3 regions of the Bradyrhizobium sp. 2S1 genome follow, and region 3 is predicted to be linked to each of the others. Evidence: predicted binding sites of a transcription regulator. Region 3 holds the regulator's gene; each other region holds the start of a gene.
The links. The regulator LexA, encoded in region 3, represses DNA repair genes until DNA is damaged. The targets are predictions, from matches to a motif close to TGTTCNNNNTGTGTTCNG.
Positions count from the first base shown of each region.

Region 1: dinB (DNA polymerase IV) is a predicted target of LexA. The motif match lies at 1,102-1,119, and genes of this name have one in related genera.
Region 2: ruvC (crossover junction endodeoxyribonuclease RuvC) is a predicted target of LexA. The motif match lies at 923-940, and genes of this name have one in related genera.

Region 1 is NZ_CP147717.1:7,055,471-7,057,737, forward strand. It holds gene HAP54_RS33180 (hypothetical protein) at 1-421, opposite strand, end outside; gene HAP54_RS33185 (hypothetical protein) at 690-815, opposite strand; gene dinB (DNA polymerase IV) at 1,182-2,267, shown strand, end outside.
Region 2 is NZ_CP147717.1:1,037,661-1,039,927, forward strand. It holds gene ruvA (Holliday junction branch migration protein RuvA) at 1-59, opposite strand, end outside; gene ruvC (crossover junction endodeoxyribonuclease RuvC) at 370-897, opposite strand; gene HAP54_RS05015 (YebC/PmpR family DNA-binding transcriptional regulator) at 1,096-1,842, opposite strand; gene HAP54_RS05020 (methyl-accepting chemotaxis protein) at 2,067-2,267, shown strand, end outside.
Region 3 is NZ_CP147717.1:7,559,055-7,561,321, forward strand. It holds gene HAP54_RS35670 (hypothetical protein) at 1-387, opposite strand, end outside; gene lexA (transcriptional repressor LexA) at 730-1,434, opposite strand; gene glp (gephyrin-like molybdotransferase Glp) at 1,667-2,267, opposite strand, start outside.

The DNA of each region.
Region 1 (2,267 bases), 500 kb from region 3:
CATCGCTTCGATTCGTATCGTGAACCGAGCCGAATGCCGGCTCGAATACGATCGGAACATCGGCGCGTGGTTCGGGTGCGGCATCAATGTCATCGGTCCGGTCGACGACCGCACCGCTTGCCGCATCGCGCGTGTCGGCAACAACGGTGTCCGGGCGCTCTTGCCGTTCATTGGATTCTTGCTCGATGCGCTGCCGTTCGCCACGTGAAGCTTCGAGCGAGTGCCATAGCGAGAGGCCGGAGTCGGTGATCTGCAGACCGGCGTCATTGATCGAAGCCAATCCGGCTTCGAAGACGTCAGCGTCGCCCAGCTCGGACGATCGCCTCACCTGCGCAGCTCCATCGCCGCCTGCGATCATGCGCTTGACCTCGCGGCTGACCTCCTCAAGTGGGATCCGTTGCTCGGGCCTTGCGGCCAGCACGCTCAGGATCGCCAGATTGAACTTCATGCGGCGCCTCTCGATGCCTCATCAACCGGTCGCGCAGCCGTTGCTCTCCCGTGCGGGCGATTTGCGAGCGTCAGCGAACGTCGAAGCGGCTAGTCAATGCCGGCATCGACGTCCATCAGTCAGAGAGTCGGGCGAGTGTAACGGCTCGCGCATAGGCAAACAATCCGCCGTCAAGCATGCAACAGACGGATAAGTCCGCCTAGGGAGGGGGCGGTGCAGGTTCGCGTGGCCGAAGCACGCCTCAGAGAAATTCGCGCAGCCTGGAGAGCTCGAGCACATGCTCCGGCGACAGCACCTCGGGGACGAGGGGAGGCTGCGACTTGGTCCGGATCTCATAGAGGTGTCGCGTCTTCTCAGGCTTGTCCATGAAATCGCGAATGCATTGGTCGAGCGTCCCGTTGACGACCATATAGGGTACCCGATCCTCTCGCCTGGCATTGTTGAGAGACGGCCATTTGTAAAGCGAGGCCGTGGCCTGAAAGTCCACCTGATGAGCGTGATCGTTCATTTGAGGATATCAACCCCAAAGAGCTTGTCCGTCAATGAACGGAGGCCGACAGACGCGCCGATACGCGAACGATCGACAAGGCGCATTGACGGACTGACATCCGTCATGCCGCACGCCAGCACAATCATAAATTCCGGATACATATTGTTCTTGTTTTGTCCTAGTGTCAATCTTCGCATCTGGGGTCGACCAATTTCGGTCGGGGGCCGGGGTGAACGGCTTGAGATGGCAACGGCAGCGACGATCCTTCACGCCGACCTCGATGCATTTTACGCATCGGTCGAGCAGCTGCTTGAGCCGACGCTGCGAGGCAGGCCGGTCGCCGTCGGGGGCGGGGTTGTGCTTGCCGCGTCCTACGAGGCCAAGGCCTTCGGCGTGCGTGGCGGCATGTCGGGACGGGAAGCGCGCGAACTGTGCCCGCAGCTCATTTTTGTCGGCGGGCATTTCAGCGACTACCAGCGGCTGGGTGATGCGGCCATCAAGGTGATCGGCGATTTCACACCGCTCGTCGAGCGCATTTCGATCGATGAGGCGTTCGCCGACGTTGCCGGCTGCACGCACCTGTTCGGAACGCCCGCCGAGATCGCCGCGGCGATCCGGCGGCGCGTACGCACTGAGCTCGGTTTGCCGATCTCGGTGGGCGTCGCACGCACCAAGCATCTGGCAAAGGTCGCCTCGCAAGTCGCAAAACCCGACGGGCTTGTCGTGGTTGATCCCGACGCCGAGCTGAAATTCCTTCACGAATTGCCGGTTGAACTGATGTGGGGTGTGGGGCCGGTCACCCGGACGCGGCTCGCGGCGATCGGTGTTTCGACAATCGGACAGCTTGCCAAATTGTCCGAACGGTCGTTGGCAAGGTTGCTCGGTCCCGCGGCGGGCGAGAAGCTCGCAGCCCTGGCCTGGAATCGCGATCCACGACAACTCAAGCCGCACCGCCGTGCGCGCTCGGCAGGAGCACAATCGGCGCTTGGCCGAAAGCCGGCGATCGAGCAAGTCATTCGGCCAACGCTGCTTCATCTCGCCGACCGTGTCGCCACGCGGCTTCGGGCAAAATCCCGGCCTGGACGTACCGTGACGGTGCGCGTTCGTTTCGCCGACCTGAAGTCGGTGACGCGCGCGATGACGCTCGATGCGCCGGTGTGCAGGACAATGATCCTCGCCTCCCTCGCCGAAAGTCTGGTACGCGCTGCGCTTGCTGACCACCCGGGCGAGAAGATCATCTCGCTGCTGGCTATCTCGGTGTCGCAGCTCGAGGAACACTGGGATCTTGCTCTCGACCTCCCGCTCGGACTGGCCGATGAAGCACTTCGC
Region 2 (2,267 bases), 4.2 Mb from region 3:
TCGAGGATCACATAGTCCTCGCCGTAGGAGTCGATCAGGCCCTTGAGCTTGCCGATCATCGCGCCCCCCCAAGTTCGGCGCTCGTGGCTCGCACGATCGTTTCGACTTCGGTGAGGGAGGCACCAGCGGAAGGGTTCCCTCCCCCCTTGCGGGGGAGGGTTAGGGAGAGGGGTGCCGCTTGCTCAGTTGGCTGACGCATAACAACGCTCGCACCGCACTCACTTGTCTCGCGCGCTTCGTTGATGCCTCGTCGTCGCACATCGCGCACCGTCGCCCGGGGCTTACCCCTCTCCCCAACCCTCCCCCGCAAGGGGGGAGGGAGCCCAACCAGTGTGCTCTCCTCACTTCGCGATACGTCAGAAGAGTCCCTCATAGGCTCGCCACCCTGAGCCGCAGCGCGGTGCTCTGGCGGTGATGGGCGTGGGTGATCGCGACCGCGAGCGCGTCGGCGGCGTCGGCGGACCGCGGCTCGGCTTTCGGCAACAGGATCTTCAGCATCACCTGGATCTGGTTCTTCTCGGCGTGTCCGGCGCCGACCACGGTCTTCTTGACCTGGTTCGGTGCGTATTCGGCGACCGAGATACCAAACATTGCGGGCGCCAGCATGGCGACCCCGCGGGCCTGCCCGAGCTTCAGCGTGGCGACACCGTCCTTGTTGACGAAGGTCTGCTCGACCGCCGCCTCCGCCGGCCTGTAGTCGCCGAGCACGGCGGCCAGCCCCTCATGGATTGCGAGCAGCCGGTTCGCCAGCGGCACATCATCCGGCGGCTCGACCGAGCCGCAGGCGATATAGACGAGACGATTGCCTTCGGTCTCGATCACTCCCCAACCGGTGCGGCGGAGACCCGGATCGATACCGATGATGCGGACGGGAGAGCGAATCGGCTGCGATGTCATGGGGTAGTGATACCGCCTGCGCCGGGAGAACGAAACACAAACGGACGGGTCATCCCCTGCCGCGGTCGTAGCAGCGAGCCTCGCTCGTCATCCCGCGAAGGCGGGGATCCAGTACGCCGCGGCTTCTCGGATCAAACTCGGGTCTCTGGGATACTGGATCGCCCGATCAAGTCGGGCGATGACAGCGCAACAAGTAGATCAGCCGCCCATCTTCGCGATCAGCGCGTCGGACACCTCGAAATTGGCGAACACGTTCTGCACGTCGTCGTGCTCGTTGAGCAGGTCCATCAGCTTCAACAGCTTTTCGCCGGTCTCGTCGTCGACCGAGACGGTGTTTTGCGGCTTCCAGGTCAGCGCGGCCTTGCGCGGCTCGCCGAACTTCGCTTCCAGCGCCTTTGCCACTTCACGGAAGGTGTCCTGCGAGGCGTAGACCTCGTGACTGGCCTCGCTGGAAACCACATCGTCGGCGCCGGCCTCGATCGCGGCGTCCAGCATGGCGTCGTCGGAGGCGACCTTGGCGTCGTATTCGATGATACCGGTGCGGTCGAACATGAAGGCGACCGAGCCAGTTTCGCCGAGATTGCCGCCCGACTTGGTGAAGAAGGAGCGGATGTCGGAGGCGGCACGGTTGCGGTTGTCGGTCAGCGCCTCGACGATGACGGCGACGCCGCCGGGGCCATAGCCCTCGTAGCGGATCTCGTCATAGTTCTCGCCCTCATTGCCCGCGGCCTTCTTGATCGCACGATCGATGTTGTCCTTGGGCATGTTCTCGGCGCGGGCCGCAACCACGGCGGCGCGCAGGCGCGGGTTCATCGCAGGGTCCGGGGTGCCGAGCTTGGCCGCCACGGTGATTTCGCGGGCCAATTTGCCGAAAAGCTTCGACCTCTGGGCATCCTGCCGGCCCTTGCGGTGCATGATGTTCTTGAATTGGGAATGGCCGGCCATGCGACGTCTCTTCGAAAGCGTAGGGTCTGAACGGGTGGAAAACGCGGCCTTATAGGCCCCTGGCGGTCAAAATCAAAGATCGGCGGGGGCCGTCCGGTCCCGGAATACTACCGCATCCCGGAATATGAGGCACTTGTTAACCATGACTTCACGCCCGGATGCGAGGATCGCCCCGTCCCGCCGCAACTTTCCAAGGCAACTTCCAACAGCCCCACAGAGCCCACATGGCGTTCGGTTTGTTTCGAAAGCAAGTGCCGGAGCCGGCTGCGCCCGGCGTCGCGCCGAAGGTTCCGGCCACGGCAGCTGCGCCCGACAGCCCCTCCTCGACCGAGACTGATTCGGCCAAGGATTCGGCGAAGGAGATCCTGGAGCTGCTGGAACTCGAGCTCGGCGCGATGATCCGCCAGCTCGAGCGGGCCGCAGGC
Region 3 (2,267 bases):
CACAACCTTCGGCTTGTGCTCGACCGGCGGATGCAGTGCCGGCAATTGCAGCACGCTGACGCGCTGTCCCTCGACGAGCTGGGTCACCAGAACGTGGCTGCCGTCGGGGAATTCGACCGCGTCATGATGGCGATCGGGCACGTCGGGCTCGACTTCGTTGAACACGCCGACGCGGAAATTCATAGTCTTGGTCCAGATCCAGCGGCTGTCGTAGCGAACGTTCTCGGCGAAAGCGAGCTCGGTGCCCGGCAGCATGCAGACCGCGACAGTGGGATCGTTCTCCGAAGCAAAGCCGCGGGTCGACGTGCCGCGGAAAGTCGTGGTGATCAGCGTCTCTCCGACAATGGCGGGGCGCGATGCCACGGCGTGCAGACTATAGTCACACATCGGATGGCTCCTCTTTTCGAGGTAGCGACCCGTGCCTCTCCTTGAGGCGCAGGCCTCTACCAGAGTGGACGATAGCAAACGAGTGTCTGCTCGTTTCTGGGCGATTGTACGACTGGCCGTCGAACGCCTCAATCACAAACGCGCTACAATGCGCGAGAGGTATCAGGGCGCATCCTAGGTGGTCCGCACGTCGCACTATCTTCCAAGGAACGATCCGATCTGTTGCTCGTTCCCGGATCGGGATGACTTTTCTTCGAATCGTCATCCCGCTCCATATGTCTGTTCGAGCATGATCTTTTCGGAAAACCGCTCCGCACTTTTCCGGATCATGCTCCGCCGCCGTCAGTATTTGCGATACAGCCCGATCAGCTTGCCCTGGATGCGGACCCGGTTCGGCGGCAGGATGCGCACTTCATAGGCAGTGTTGGCCGGCTCGAGCGCGATCGATGCACCGCGGCGGCGGAAGCGCTTCAGGGTGGCTTCCTCCTCGTCGATCAGCGCCACCACGATGTCGCCGGTGTTGGCGACGTCGTTGCGCTGGATCAGCGCCATGTCGCCGTCGAGGATGCCGGCGTCGACCATGGAATCGCCGCGCACTTCCAGCGCATAGTGCTCGCCGGAGCCGAGCATATCGGGCGGCACGCTGATGGTGTGGCTGCGGGTCTGCAGCGCCTCGATCGGCGTACCCGCCGCGATCCGGCCCATCACGGGGACGGCGACCGGACGGTTGCCGTCGTCCTCGGCGATCGGCGGCGTGCTGCTGCGCTTGCCGAGGGTGCCTTCGATGACGCTCGGCGTGAAGCCGCGGCGACCGTTGCCGCCGCCGGCGGCCAGTTCGGGCAGCTTGATGACCTCGATGGCGCGGGCGCGGTTGGGCAGGCGGCGGATGAAGCCGCGCTCCTCCAGCGCAGTGATCAGGCGGTGTATACCGGACTTCGAGCGCAGGTCGAGCGCATCCTTCATCTCGTCGAAGGAGGGCGGCACGCCGGCCTCTTTCAGACGTTCATTGATGAAACGCAGAAGTTCGTACTGTTTGCGCGTGAGCATCTCGAGCATTCCCCCGGTTGATAGCGTCGTTCGATTCCGAGACTCTTCAGGTGGGGCCTTTCAGACGGGGCCTGATCTCGGGAGCGCAATGCTCCCTAGCGGCTTCCCGATTGTAGACACCAGTACTCGAAACAAATCATGAACGGACACTATATGTTCGATATGTGTTCCGCAACCACTTAATTTCCGGTGAACGCATCAGGCGGCGCGCAATCGGCAGCCCGCGAAAACCTCAGTCGGGCAGTGTGAGGATCTCGCATTCGCTGCCCTTGGCGGCGCCGGGCGCAAACGGCGGACGTACCAGAAGTGCCCGCGCCGCAGCGAGATTCCCGAGCAGCGAACTATCCTGCTGCATCACCGGCGTGGCGATCAGCGCGCCGTCCTGGCGCTCCTCGAGACGCGCGCGCAGATAGTCCTCGCGCTGGTCGTTGGCGGCGAGGTCGCGGCCGAGCAGGGCGGTCGTGCGGACATGATGGATCGTGTTCCGGCCGCTCAAAGCCCGAATCAACGGCACCAGAAACAGGAAGGCGCAGACATAGGACGACACCGGATTGCCGGGCAGGCCGATCACCCGCATGGCCCCGAGCCGGCCGTGCATCATCGGCTTGCCGGGCCGCATCGCGATCCGCCAGAACGCCATCGCGACGCCCTCGGCCTCCAGCGACTGCTTGACCAGATCGTGGTCGCCGACCGAGGCGCCGCCGGTCGTGATCAGGATGTCGGCGCCGGCCTCCCGCGCCCGGCGGATACCGGCCGTGGTCGCGGCCACCGTGTCGGCGGCCACCCCGAGATCGACGGTCTCGGCGCCTTCGGCGCGCGCCAGCGCACGCAGC